2 linked regions of the Rhodohalobacter sp. SW132 genome follow. The main gene of each other region encodes a partner of the protein of the gene in region 2 in a complex. Links are inferred from orthologs where the notes say so. Each region holds a gene or a part of one and is shown on either strand. Other genes may lie near its edges.

Region 1 (7,221 bases), on a different replicon or contig from region 2:
TCCAATGCGTTTCAACCTGCCTGACGAGGTTTTGAGTGCGTCTCGCCGGGCTGATGTATTTGTTGCTACATAACCGCTGACGGCGAAGCTCTCTGTTATATCCAGTAACTCTACCAGCTGATGTTCATCAAGGTCAACGGAAAATTTTATGAGTACCGGGGGATCGGAGGCATCATTTCCCACTTCAAGATGTGAAAGAAGTTTGTTAAGCAGTTCAGGATCTTCAAAGGTTTTGCCCTCGGTAGTGTTGGGGCATGATATGTTGATGGTTATATAATCAGCTACTTTTTTAGCCAGCGTAAAGCTAAAGTGGTAATCTTTAAGTGCCAGTTCACCGCTGATATCCGGGTTGTGGGTTTTGGCAATATTCACACCTATTGGCACGTCATGTTCATGTTTTTTTAAACGTTTGATGATCGTTTTAGCGCCATCGTTGTTTAGCCCTAACCGATTGATAAGTGATTGATCTTCCGGTAACCTGAAACTCCTTGGCTTGGGATTCCCGGTACAGGCATTTGCCGTTATGCTCCCCACTTCGAGAAAACCAAAACCGAGTGCCTCCATCAGGTAGGTTGTCGTTCCGTTTTTATCAAACCCGGCGGCAAGACCCACGGGATTTTTAAATTTCAGTCCCCAGATTTTTTGATGTAAACGAGAATCATTTTTTGAATAAATTTTTTCCGCTAACCCGGTTAAAATACGGTTCTGACTTACGAACCCTGCAGATTGGATGGCAAGTTCATGCGCATAATCAGCAGAGAATTTGAAGAGGATTGGGCGTACTGCTACCTTATAGAAATTCATACGGTGAAAATTTTGATGTAAGTTAACCATCGAACCGCTAAGTTCGAAGTCGATTCTTTAACAAACAAAGAGAAGCAACTGAATGAGCAGGAAGAACTCCCTACGGCAAACCGATGTAATCTATCACCACCTGAAAAAAGCCGCCGATCATTTTGAAAACAAAGAGATTGTAATACTTGAATCACAACTCAGCGGGCACCCCGAATCAAACCGGACATATATAGCGGCTTTCCCGCAAAAAAAACTCATTATAGAAGGGTTTGAATCGAGGTGGACAGGCAACGGAAAGCAGCAAACATTTACGGATAAACCGTGGGAGATATTTAAATCGTTCAGGCGAGAATCGGGATGGTTGTTTGGATACATCGGGTACGATATGAAAAATTCCATTGAATCCCTGAGTTCCGAAAACCAAAAGCTCTACAGAACTCCTGATCTTTTTATGATGGAACCCTCCATTCTATTTGTGATTGAGAGCGGTGAAGTGGATCAGCTGCTGGGAGAAACGCTCCCTATTCCTGATGTAGATACACAGAACAGTGCGCGGGCTTTACCTATTAAAAATATCAAACCGGGAATCTCAGAGAGTTCCTATCAGCATGCGGTTGAAGAAATTAAAGGGTTAATCGCTGAAGGTGATTTTTATGAGATGAACTATTCATATCCAATATCAGCAGACTATGATGGAGATCCTTTTCAATTATTCAGGCGGATGAGTGGTGTTAATCCCGTTCCTTTTGCCAGCCTGATCGAGATGGATGATTTTACTGTCTGCTGCAATTCACCGGAAAGATTTCTGAAGAAGGAGGGGAGCACAATTTTGTCGGAACCCATTAAAGGAACATCGGGCAGAAGCACGGACCCGGAGATAGATCTGAAACTCAGAAATGAGCTGAAGAGTGAAAAAAATGAGGCTGAAAACCTGATGATCGTAGACCTGGTAAGGCATGATCTCTCTAAAGTATCGCGCCCCGGTTCTATCAAGGTTAGCAAACTGTACGATATTCAGAGTTTTGGAACCGTTCATCAGCTGATTTCACGGGTTGAAGGGGAGCTGAGGCCCGACACAGACCCGGTGGACGCAATTAAAGCCTGCTTTCCGATGGGATCAATGACGGGTGCACCAAAATTACGGGTGATGAAACAGATCGAAAAGATGGAGAGTTACAAGAGAGGAATCTATTCCGGGGCAATCGGATATATCAACCCAAACGGAGATTTTGATTTTAATGTGGTGATACGCTCCTGTATCCTTCAGAATAACAGACTGCACTATCCGGTCGGCGGGGCGATCACCGGGGATTCCAAACCGGAGGAAGAGTGGGAAGAAACCAAAATAAAATCCCGTGTTCTCACATCTCTTTGATTATCGTGAAAGCTGGTGTTCGATAATTGATCAGTGTAAAACGCACCGGTGCAACGTCATCCCGCACTTTACCGCGGGGATTTCTTCGGGGGATGCGGGATCTCCCATCTACGCAACGTGGAAATGTTTGCCACTGGCAGTATCTAAAGCTCGAACAAAAATGGGAGATGCCGGATCGAAGTCCGGCATGACGGTATTGATGATAAACTCCACAGTACCACGCCGTTTTCAAACAATATCAGCCGCTTTTTTACTCATTTTTTAAAAAGCACTTAGGTTGAAATGAAGTTGCCGTTTTTTAAGTTTTGACTTCTGCACAGAGAACTCAATTCAAAACATTTACATGAGCAAGAAAGTCGGCACGTTAGGTGAACTCAAAGAAAGCGGGTGGAAATCAGTTTCTGTTAAGGATGAACTGCGGAGAAATCTGATCACAAAAATGCGCAGCGGAGAAGAGCTGTTCCCGGGAATCCTGGGTTATGATCACTCGGTTATTCCCCAACTCCAAAATGCCATACTCGGCAGACACGACCTGCTGCTACTTGGGCTAAGGGGTCAGGCAAAAACGAAGATTCTGAGAATGCTGGTACACTTTTTAGATGACGAGATGCCCATTGTTGCAGGCTCCGAAATACATGACGATCCCTATCATCCCGTTTCAAAATATGCAAGGGAGAAAATTGAACAGGATGGGGATGATACGCCGATTGAGTGGATTGGCAGAGAGCAGCGATACGGAGAAAAGCTCGCCACACCCGATACAACCGTTGCGGATCTCATAGGAGATCTCGACCCGATTAAAGCTGCATCAAAACGCCTTACACTCGCAGATGAGGAAGTGATTAATTTTGGCCTGATTCCAAGAGTGAACCGGGGCATTTTTGTCATCAATGAACTCCCTGATCTTCAGCCGCGAATACAGGTTGCGCTCTTAAACATCATGCAGGAACGTGATATTCAGATTCGCGGATTTAATATCCGTATTCCGCTGGACCTGTTCATGGGTTTTTCTGCAAATCCCGAAGATTATACAAACCGCGGAAATATTATCACTCCGCTGAAAGACAGAATTGACTCTCAAATCATCACGCATTATCCAAAAAATATTCAAATTGCGGAAGAGATTGCCGGGCAGGAGGCGTGGACAGAACGAGATGGGGAGCTGTCAGTTCAGATGCCGGATGTCTATCGCCGGATTCTGGCACGGGTGGCTTTTGAGGCGAGAGAAAGTGAATATATCGATCAAAAAAGCGGTGTATCGGCGCGTATGACCATAACGGGTTTTGAACAGGTTATATCAGCGGCAGAACGACGAATGGTGTCGAATGGTGAAACATCCACGACGCTGCGGATCACAGATTTATTTCACATGGTTCCGGCTATTACCGGCAAGCTTGAACTGGTGTATGAAGGAGAGCAGGAAGGGGCGGTGAACGTAGCTAAACATCTGCTCGGCAGGGCGATTAATTCTGCTTTTAAAGAACTACTGCCCGATCCCCAGCAGAAAAAATCTGGTGAAGAAAACGGTCACCCATATCAGCAGATACTGGACTGGTTTGCAGCCGGAAATTCACTCGAACTGCCTGATTCGCTTCCGGATAAAGAATACCGAAAAAGATTGGATAAAATTACCGGACTGAAGGAGATCGCAACTCAAATTGAAAGCGTTAAAGGTGGGGATGAATATGCTGTGATGGATTTTGTGATAGAAGCGCTCCATCAGAACTCCATGCTCGGAAAGGAAGACCTGGATGAACAGCGAACCTATAGTGATATGCTCGGTTCCATGCTTGGCGGCATGGGAGAGTTCGATGAAGATGATTATTCTGATTTAGAATGATCATTGCAATAATTTCAGCGAACCCTTATCTTAACTGTTCTACGACAAAATCAAAAAGATTGTTGAGTTATGAAAAAAGGAATCCATCCTGACTATAAGGAAATTACCGTTATAATGAGTGACGGTTCTGAGATGAAAACCAGAAGCACCATCGAAACAGAAGATGGTATATTCAAGAGCGAGATTGATTCAAAAAATCATCCGTTTTACAACAAGGATCAAAAGATCCAGAAAAAAGCCGACCGTATCGATCGTTTCAACAAGCGATACAAGCGCAAGTAAATTCTGTTTCCATTTTTAAAAGGATGTATTGTATTGTCAGTACATCCTTTTTTTATTTAAAACCGTTCGTATGGCACTGGATATCAAATCATTTGAAGTGGGACCTTTTGCGGAGAACACTTATCTGCTGACTCAAGGTGGTGAATCCATTTTGATTGACCCCGGTTTTTCGAATAAGAAAGAATTCTCGAGATTTCGCGCTGAACTTGGCAACCAGAACAGCCGGTTGATTGGTGTTCTGCTCACTCATGCGCATATTGATCATGTCCTGGGACTGCCATTTGTGCTTTCTGCATTCGATACGGATGTATACCTGAGCCACAAAGATTTACATCCCTGGAATCATATTTCAGAACAGGCTGCAATGTTCAGACTTAAAGCGGATGAACTGTCATTCACCCCGGAAAAACTGGAAGAGCAAAAAGCATTTACGCTGGGGTCGTTTACTATGGATCTGCTATATACGCCAGGTCATGCTCCCGATCATCTTTCTATCTATTTTGAAGATGAAAACCTACTGATTGCGGGAGACACCCTATTCAAAGGAAGCGTGGGGCGGGCGGATCTTTACAAAGGAGATATGGATCTGCTTACAAAATCAATCCGAGATAAAATTTACACTCTGCCTGATGAAACAGTAGTGTACCCGGGGCACGGACCTTCTACCACGGTTGGACAAGAGAAGAAAAACAATCCGTTTGTTAAAGGATAGAAGAACATCCAAATACATTAAAGTGTTGTGTCATCGGATGAGTTTTTTTGAAAAGTCGAGTCACGCTGAATCAATTCAGGATTTCTGAATGACTCATCCGATGACTGCCTTTAGATCGCTGACCAGTTACACGGCACTACTGTGGTGTGATCGATGAAATGATGGGAATGTTTGGATGAAGATCTTTCCTTAACCCGTTAAATCAGCACTGGCCTGGCATTAATTTTTTTTACTGGAATTGGCCAGTTGCTGCAGGCGAAGAATTTCCTCATCATACGCCTCCTTTTTAGAGCTATTGGCCAGCCTTAGCTGTTGGTAGACACTGATAGCTGCGGTGTAATTTTTCTGCTTTTCATGAATCAATGCAAGAGTTTCAGTTACTATATCGTCCACATTTGCGGAACTCTCGCTAAGATCGCGTTTTTCAGCATCATCCTCAGATAACCTGATTCGTTTGGATTCCACACCGGATAGTTTTGTGATCAACTGATCGAGATCTTCAATTGGGTGAGAACTTTGCGTTTTTCGCGGCGCAGGCTGAAACGAGGGCAGGTTTGTAGATGGAACCCAGGCATTAAAAAGATCGGGATGCTGGATATAATAGGGGAGCTGACTGAAAAATTTGCTGCCGGGGGCCAGGATTTTTGCAGATAGTGCGAACTTCACAGCTGCGGTATTATTCCCTGCTTTCCGGCATAGTACGGCCAGGAAAAAATAGCCTACAGCCCCGCTGTTACGGCGGGTAACGTGGTTTTCCAGTTTTTTTATCGTTCCCTGGGGATCTTCCTCAAAGAGATCGAAATAGATTTTATAGGATTCGGGTACTTCGCCAGTAGGTAAATCCATCAAAAGAGAGCCAAATTTTAGTTACACGTTTTTATCGAGCAAGATATCCTTAGATAACTGGGATCAACCATTATGCTCAATTTAGGTAATTAGTGGATAGTACAAAAATGTTTAGATATTGTCACTACCAATTACTCACTGCATCATTAAAAGCATTGTTTGCAATTTGTTGCAGCGCCGCTTCGGCTGCTTCAAGCTCACCGTCCACCGGGTTTTGGAGAACATCATACGTGGCACTTCCGGTGAAGTTTTTACTGTATTCAGGCTGATCGTCCCTGGCAAATTGAAACGTTGCCCGCACCACGATTTGAATTTCATTCAGGTTTGCCTGTTCGTCACCTCCCACACTGAATGGCCGGTTTCTATAGGATTGAATAGTGCCTTCCATCCATGAATCTGCTCCCTCCCGATCATTATTTAACGAGAGGCGACTCTGGTTCACAAATCGGTTGATAAGCGCATTATTAAGCCGATCTGATAAATCTCCCAGGCCGCTTTGCGAATTATCCGGGAAGAATGGAATATAAATATTTCTGACATCCGACGGTATACTGGTGCCTGTAAAACTGTATTGAACACAGGCAGGAATGGTCAGAGCGAGCAGAATAACGACTATGAGAAACGAGCGTTTATTGGAGTTCATACTGATCCAGTTTTCTGTACAGGGTGCGTTCACTAACACCGAGGGCTTCCGAAGCTTTTCTGCGGTTACCTTCGAATTTCTTTAACGCTTGCTGAATCAAAAACTTTTCTGCTTTTTCAATGGATGGAATTTCATCTTCACCAAAAAAAGATTGAATTGCCGAGCCTTCAGCCGGTTCTTCATTTTCATTACGGTTCATCGAACGTATTCCCAAACTTTCTTCCCCGTGCTCGTTGGTATAGACTGAAATATCATTTGGGTCAAATTCACGCGGCATCGCTTCGGGCAATGCTTTTATCTCCTTTTGACTGAAAGAGGAGTAAAGAAATTTAGCCAGCATCTTTTTAAGATCTGACAGGTCGGTTCGCATCTCGACGAGTGCACGGTAGATCAAAGTTGGATCCTGAGAGGAGCTGGATTTAAATTCATGCTCATCTTCACTATCGCTTTTCGCTGCAACAACGGGCAGATTATCCGCCGAGCCCTGATGCTGTCTTCCTTTCAGATATTTCTGAAGACGTTCTTTATCTATAAACTGAGATTTTTCAAGAACAACAAGCTGTTCAGCCACATTCTTCAATTCACGTACATTCCCCGGCCACCGGTAGGAGATGAGCAGCTCCCGGGCTTCATCAGAAAAACCTTTAAATACTGAATCGTATTTTGAAGAGAATTCGTTGACAAACTTTCTGAAAATGGGGACTACATCTTCCTGGCGATCACGAAGC
Region 2 (7,164 bases):
GCCAGGCATCAGATCCTGCAAGAGTTTTCAAAGGTATGAAGATGGCAGGGCGTTCAGGGAATAAACGCACAAAGATTCAGAATCTCTCTGTAGCACAAATTTATTCTGATTCAAACATGCTCCTGGTAACAGGTGGTATTCCCGGACCAAACGGTGGCTACGTAGAAATTCATAATAAATCACAGAGTTAAGCCTGATGAAACTGAAAATTCATAAAACAGATGGCAAGAGTAGCGGAAATGAAGCTGATCTGAATGATCAGATTTTTGCGATCGAGCCGAATGAAACAGTGCTCTATGAAGATGTTCGCCGTTTTCTGGCTAATAAAAGGCAGGGAACTGCAAACACGAAAGAGCGTGGTGAAGTAAGAGGTGGCGGCCGTAAAGCATATAAGCAGAAAGGTACAGGTATGGCCCGAAGAGGTTCTATCCGATCACCGCTGCTAAAAGGCGGGGGTACAATTTTTGGACCCAAGCCCAGAAACTACACGGTACGGTTAACCAAGAAAGCGAAAAGACTGGCAAGAATGTCTGCTCTTTCACTGAAAGCTTCTGAAGAAGCTGTGATTGTGGTGGAAGATTTTTCGTTCGATGTTCCGAAAACAAAGGAGATGGTATCTCTGCTTACGGCTCTTGGAATCAGTGACAAAAAAGTTCTCGTTCTCACTAAAGAAACAGATCGGGTACTCTACAAATCATCATCTAATTTGCAAAAAGTAGATGTATTGGAAGCTGGTAAGCCTTCGACGTATGAAATCATGAATGCTGATGTTATTGTGATTCAGGAAGGAGCTCTGGATGTTCTGGAAGCAAGTTTTGGATTTAATAAAGTTGATGAGGACGCAGCATGAGTATTTTAATTCAACCACTGATTACTGAGAAACTAACAAGAATACAGGAAGAAGATCAGAAATACGCTTTTAAAGTTCTGCGATCTGCAACCAAACCTCAGATCAAAAGAGCAATTGAAGAGAAGTATCCTGATGTAAAAGTTTCCCGAGTGAATACAATGATTGTTCCGTCGAAACCGAAAGGCAGACACACTCGCAGCGGTTTCGTTGAAGGCCGAAGTGCTGTATGGAAAAAAGCGATCATTACCCTGAAAGAGGGTGAAATCGACTTCTTTAGCGAAATTTAAATAAGAAAGATCAATGGCTACCAAACAGATTAAACCAATAACCCCCGGTCAGCGCCACAGAATTGCGCCTGTGTTTGATGATGTTACTGTCAGCAAACCGCTTAAGTCGCTTACATCTGGCGGTGGTAAGTCCGGTGGTCGTAATAACCGAGGCCGAAAAACATCACGTCATCGTGGCGGCGGACATAAAAGAAAGCACCGTGTAATTGATTTTAAACGGGATAAATTTGATATCCCTGCAAAAGTGCAGACTATTGAGTATGATCCGAACCGAACTGCCAGGATCGCTCTTATTGCCTATGCTGATGGTGAAAAGCGTTATATTTTAGCGCCAAATAAATTGCAGGTTGGTGATACCATTATAACCTCAGAGTCTGCAACTCCTGATGTTGGTAATTCACTGCCGATGATTAAAATGCCTCCGGGTACGTTTATTCATAATGTTGAACTCCAGCCAGGAAAAGGCGGACAGCTCTGCAGAAGTGCCGGAACAGTAGCTCAAATGGTTGCCAAAACGGATAAGTTTGTAACTGTTAAACTTCCATCAGGCGAAGTTCGCAGAATTCTTGGAAGATGTATTGCCACTGTTGGCGCAACAAGTAATCCTGATCATTTCAATACAACGAAAGGAAAAGCAGGAAGAAGCCGGTGGCTCGGAATCCGGCCTCAAACAAGAGGTGTAGCGATGAACCCGGTAGATCACCCAATGGGTGGTGGTGAAGGGAAAGCATCCGGTGGACACCCAAGATCACCCTGGGGACAGTCGGCAAAAGGGAAAAAGACGAGAAACAGAAAGAAACTCTCTTCCAAGTTTATTGTTAAGCGAAGAAAAACAAAAAAGGGTAAATAATATATGCCTCGTTCGTTAAAAAAAGGGCCATTTGTACATTATAAGCTTCTGCGTAAAGTGGATGCAATGAATGAAAGTGGCAAAAAGAAAGTCATTAAAACATGGTCTCGTAGCTCAATGATTACTCCCGATTTTATCGGATTAACTATTGCAGTACACAATGGAAAACAGTTTATCCCTGTGTATGTGACTGATAATATGGTGGGACATAAACTGGGTGAATTTGCACCTACCCGCACGTTTCGCGGCCACCCGATTAAGAAAATGAAATAGAAAACTATTTGACCAATGGAAACACTTACATTCGAAGCTAAAGCAGTCCAGCGTCATCTGCGCAAAGCTCCAAGAAAATTACGCCTTGTTGTAGACTTGGTACGGGGTGAGCAAGTGGATAAAGCGATTAAAACACTTGAATTCACTAAAAAAGGTACTGCAGCCGATGTGGTTAAAGTGATCAAATCAGCAGCTGCAAACATTCGCGATAAATTTGAAGAAGAGCGGCTTGATAATGACCTCCTTTTTATCAAAGAGATCTATGTGGATGAGGGTGTGACCCTGAAGAGAATTCAACCCGCACCAATGGGCCGTGCACACCGCATCAATAAAAGAAGCAGCCACATTACTGTAGTTGTTGCGAAGAAGGAAGAAACTGTAATAGAAGATTAACCAGGTAACATTTTGGGACAAAAAAGTAATCCAACAGGACTCAGACTCGGTATCATAAAAGGTTGGGATTCCAACTGGTATTCCGATGAGAACCAGCCATCAATGCTGCTGGAAGACACAAAACTGCGTGAATATCTTGCTATTCGACTGCGCAACGGAGGTTTGTCTAACGTAATCATCGAACGTACTCCAAAAAGAATCTTGCTGACGCTGAATACATCCCGTCCGGGTGTAATCATCGGTAAGGGTGGTGAACAAATTGAACTCCTCAGAGGAGAGCTCAAAAAGATCACTAATAAAGAAGTACAGATTAACGTAAGTGAAATTAAGCGGCCTGAACTGGATGCCAGCCTGGTTGCACAAAATATTTCACAGCAGCTGCAGGCGCGGGTCTCTTTCAGAAGAGCAATGAAAACAGCTATCTCTTCAGCTATGAGAATGGGTGCTAAAGGAATTAAAATTAAATGTGCCGGACGTTTGGGTGGTGCTGAAATGGCACGAACCGAACAATACAAAGAAGGTCGTGTTCCTCTCCACACTCTGCGTGCAGATATCGATTATGCAAATATAACTTCCAATACCATTTACGGATCAATTGGAGTTTCCGTCTGGATTTTCAAAGGCGAGATCATTGGTGATGTAGATCTTACACCGGGATCCGATTCTAAACAGGAAAATGAACCGCAACGTAAAGGCGGTGGGCGAAGCAGGCAGCGTAAAGGCTCCGGAAGGTCCAAGCGTCGTACACGTAAATAACCGATAGTTTAAGAAATCATGTTAGAACCAAAAAGAATTCCAAGACGTCGCGTCCACAGGGACAAGCTTAAAGGAAACGCACAGCGCGGACATACTCTTGCTTTTGGAAGTTTTGGCCTCAAAGCACTTGAGCCAAAGTTTATCACATCAAGACAAATTGAAGCTTGCCGTGTGACGATTGCCCGAACCCTGCAGCGGGATGGGAAAACGTTTATCCGAATTTTTCCTGACAGACCCATCACCAGCAAACCTGCTGAAACACGAATGGGTAAAGGAAAGGGTGCACTCGATCACTTTATTGCGGTAGTTAAGCCCGGCAGAATACTGTTTGAGATTGCTGGTGTAAGCGAAGCACAAGCTCAGGAAGCGTTGAGAAGAGCATCTCATAAACTGCCTATTAAAACAAAATTTGTGAAGCGTCGCGATTACGACGGTGAATAATTAAGCAGGAACAGAAAGATTATGAAATCACACGAATTACGCGATCTGTCGCTTTCAGAACTGGAAGCCAGGCTAAAGGATGAGAAAAAGGCTTTAGTTGATTTTAAATTTAACAAAGCCATTGCGGGACAAATTGAAAACCCGGCGAGAATTAAAAATACACGCCGTGAAATCTCCCGATTGACAACGATTATTAACGAAAAAAAGAGTGCTGAATAACGATTATGGCACAAGCAGAAAGAGCTCAAAGAAGAACTAGAACCGGCCGCGTTGTAAGCGACCGAATGGATAAAACAATCACCGTGGCTGTCGACCGTCAGATTAAACATCCTATTTATGGAAAGTTTATCACGAAAACCACGAAATACCTGGCTCACGACGAAACAAACCAGGCTAACTCCGGTGATACCGTGCTGATTATGTCAACACGTCCATTATCAAAACGAAAATCTTGGCGTTTGGTCGAGATCGTAGAACGAGCAAAATAACGATCAATTTGTAGGGTAAAGGAATGATTCAAACACAATCAACACTGAATGTAGCTGATAACAGCGGTGCAAGAAAAGTGATGTGTATCAAAGTTTTAGGTGATTCTAAGAGAAGGTATGCCCGAATTGGAGACCTTATTTCTTGCTCGGTTAAAACAGCGATCCCTGGCGGTAATGTGAAAAAGGGTGAAGTGGTACAGGCTGTTATCGTACGCACTAAAAAGGAAATTCGTCGCAAAGATGGAAGTTATATTCGATTCGATGAGAATGCGGCGGTAATTATTAACAAGGAAAAAGAACCGGTTGGAACCCGTATTTTTGGTCCCGTTGCCCGGGAACTTCGTGAAAGAAATTTCATGCGGATTGTTTCACTGGCCCCTGAAGTACTTTAAAGGATAGCAATATGCCACGTAAGTTTAATAGAAAAAAGAAATTACACGTAAAGCAAGGTGATGATGTTCTTGTGCTTGCCGGAAACGACAAGGGCAAAAGAGGTCGCGTAATGCTGGTTTATCCTGAACGAGACCGGGTACTTGTTGAGGGTGTAAACATGAGAACACACCACGAAAAACCATCACAGGAAAATCCTCAGGGTGGACGTCTGAAGCGGGAAGCTCCCGTACATATTTCAAACCTTATGGTAATCGATCCTACAACGGATGAACCAACCCGGATCGGTCGTAAGCGTATTGAAGAAGAAGGCGGCGGACGATGGGTTCGTTACGCAAAGAGTAGTGGCGAAATTATTGACAAGTAATTCTGAAATAGTAGAATGGCAGAAGCAAGACTTTATACACAGTACAAGAAAGAAATCGTTGATAAACTCATGGATGAGTTTAAATACGATAACATCATGGGTGTACCCAAACTCAAAAAAATTATTATAAATGTTGGGTATGGAAATGCAATTAATGATGCGAAAACCCTGGATGTCATTACAGAAAATATTGGGATAATTACCGGCCAAAAAGCGGTTAAAACCAAAGCGAAAAAATCTGTATCGAACTTTAAACTTCGTGAAGGACAGGAAATTGGCGCTAAAGTTACTCTGAGAGGAAAAATTATGTTTGAATTCCTCGATCGATTAATTAATCTCGCCCTCCCAAGAACACGCGACTTCCAGGGAGTGCCCAATAAAAGTTTTGATGGCCGTGGGAATTATACCATGGGAATCAAAGAACATACAATATTCCCTGAGATTGATGTAGACAAAGCTTCAACCGTGCACGGCATGGATGTCTCATTTGTAACATCTGCTGAAACAGATGAAGAGGCATTTGCTCTTTTGAAGCATATGGGAATGCCGTTTAAGAAATGAATTTGAATATAAAAGTATATACCAATGGCTAAGAAATCCTGGATAGCACGAAACGAAAAAAGAAAACGTACTGTGGAAAAGTACGCTGAAAAGCGTCGCGAGCTCAAAGAAGCAGGCGACTACGAAGCTCTGCAAAAACTTCCGCGAGACGCAAGCCCTACCCGTGTTCGGAACAGGTGCAATCTCACCGGAAGATCTCGTGGATATATCCGTGAGTATGGTGTGTCGCGTATCAAGTTTCGCGAGCTCGCACTAAATGGTAAAATACCAGGCATCCGTAAAGCAAGTTGGTAACACAGGAGAATTAAATTATGCAATCTGACCCAGTATCTGATTATTTAACCCGTTTAAGAAATGCACAGCAGGCCGGCCACAGACGTGTGGATGTTCCAGCGTCTAAGCTAAAGCGTGCAATGACTAAAATTCTTGTTGATAAAGGCTACGTAAATAAATACATCGACATTACAGATAATAAACAAGGCGTGCTTCGGCTTTTCCTTAAGTATGATGCGTATGGCCAGCCTGTGATTAAGAAACTGATTCGGGTATCAAAACCCGGTTTGAGGAAATATGTAAGTGCTGACGATATTCCACAATCTTATAACGGTCTTGGAATTGTAATTCTGTCAACCTCCAATGGTGTTATGACAGATAAAGAAGCACGTAAATTGAAAATTGGCGGAGAAATTCTCTGCTCGATTTACTAAAAATTTAGGATACGAACGTTATGTCAAGAATAGGTAAACAACCGGTTGCGTTGGCCAGCAATATCGAATTTACGATTGGTGCTGACAACACAATTACCGTGAAAGGTGAGAAAGGAACGGGAACGATTCGAATTCATCCTGATATCACGGTTGAAAAAACCGAGAATGAAATTATTGTAAAACGCCCAAGTGATTCCAAAGAACACAAATCACTGCATGGTTTGTACCGTTCACTTATCAACAATATGGTTGAAGGTGTGGCAAACGGGTACAAAAAAACACTCGAAATTATTGGTGTTGGTTACCGTGCATCGTTTACAAATGGTGTTCTTGAATTAAACCTTGGATTTTCACACCCGATCTATTTTGTTCCACCCGAAGGAATTGATATTGAAGTGGATACAAAAACGAAAAAAAATCCAATGCTTATTATCTCCGGAGTGAACAAAGAGATGGTAGGCCAGGTTGCAGCAAAGATCAGATCGATGAGAAAGCCGGAGCCTTATAAAGGAAAAGGTATTCGATACACTGATGAGTACGTACGAAGAAAAGCTGGTAAGTCAGCCACGAAATAAATTAGGATAGTGAAATGAAGAAAAACCGCATAAAAACAGAACGCAGAAACAAGATCCGCAGAAGAATCCGTTCTACTATAACCGGAACTGCGGAGCGTCCGAGACTGGCTGTCTTCAAAAGCAGTAAACATATTTATCTTCAGCTGATTAATGATCGTGAAAACGTAACGATTACTTCAGTTTCTTCAACAACTGCAGACCTTCGGAGCGAACTTGCAGATAAATC

What was found. The genes of interacting proteins can lie anywhere in the genome.
Region 1: rplX (region 2) and rpmE share a complex: the UniProt entries of both Bacillus subtilis proteins name them as parts of the 50S ribosomal subunit. The link is inferred for Rhodohalobacter sp. SW132 from one-to-one orthologs.

Annotation. Positions count from the first base shown.
Region 1 is NZ_QUOK01000008.1:46,046-53,266, reverse strand. Bases 2,816-5,685 are described here. They hold rpmE (50S ribosomal protein L31), read left to right. Parts: upstream 2,816-4,079; coding sequence 4,080-4,292; downstream 4,293-5,685. Other genes in these bases: DYD21_RS14670 (hypothetical protein), read right to left, coding at 5,224-5,685; DYD21_RS14675 (MBL fold metallo-hydrolase), read left to right, coding at 4,363-5,004; DYD21_RS14685 (magnesium chelatase), read left to right, coding at 2,816-4,010. In the rest of the region: DYD21_RS14695 (quinone-dependent dihydroorotate dehydrogenase), read right to left, coding at 1-804; DYD21_RS14690 (anthranilate synthase component I family protein), read left to right, coding at 887-2,170; more of DYD21_RS14685, read left to right, coding at 2,514-2,815; more of DYD21_RS14670, read right to left, coding at 5,686-5,850; LPS assembly lipoprotein LptE, read right to left, coding at 5,975-6,493; DYD21_RS14660 (sigma-54-dependent Fis family transcriptional regulator), read right to left, coding at 6,480-7,221. UniProt on the Bacillus subtilis protein: Binds the 23S rRNA. While neither of the L31 paralogs is essential, this protein seems to function as the main L31 protein.
Region 2 is NZ_QUOK01000019.1:990-8,153, forward strand. The notes cover bases 3,606-6,418. They hold rplX (50S ribosomal protein L24), read left to right. Parts: upstream 3,606-4,741; coding sequence 4,742-5,095; downstream 5,096-6,418. Other genes in these bases: rplP (50S ribosomal protein L16), read left to right, coding at 3,606-3,850; rpmC (50S ribosomal protein L29), read left to right, coding at 3,872-4,069; rpsQ (30S ribosomal protein S17), read left to right, coding at 4,075-4,338; rplN (50S ribosomal protein L14), read left to right, coding at 4,362-4,730; rplE (50S ribosomal protein L5), read left to right, coding at 5,111-5,656. Also shown: rplC (50S ribosomal protein L3), read left to right, coding at 1-191; rplD (50S ribosomal protein L4), read left to right, coding at 197-850; rplW (50S ribosomal protein L23), read left to right, coding at 847-1,137; rplB (50S ribosomal protein L2), read left to right, coding at 1,151-1,987; rpsS (30S ribosomal protein S19), read left to right, coding at 1,991-2,260; rplV (50S ribosomal protein L22), read left to right, coding at 2,276-2,653; rpsC (30S ribosomal protein S3), read left to right, coding at 2,666-3,409; more of rplP, read left to right, coding at 3,428-3,605; more of rplF, read left to right, coding at 6,419-6,938; rplR (50S ribosomal protein L18), read left to right, coding at 6,953-7,164. UniProt on the Bacillus subtilis protein: One of two assembly initiator proteins, it binds directly to the 5'-end of the 23S rRNA, where it nucleates assembly of the 50S subunit. One of the proteins that surrounds the polypeptide exit tunnel on the outside of the subunit.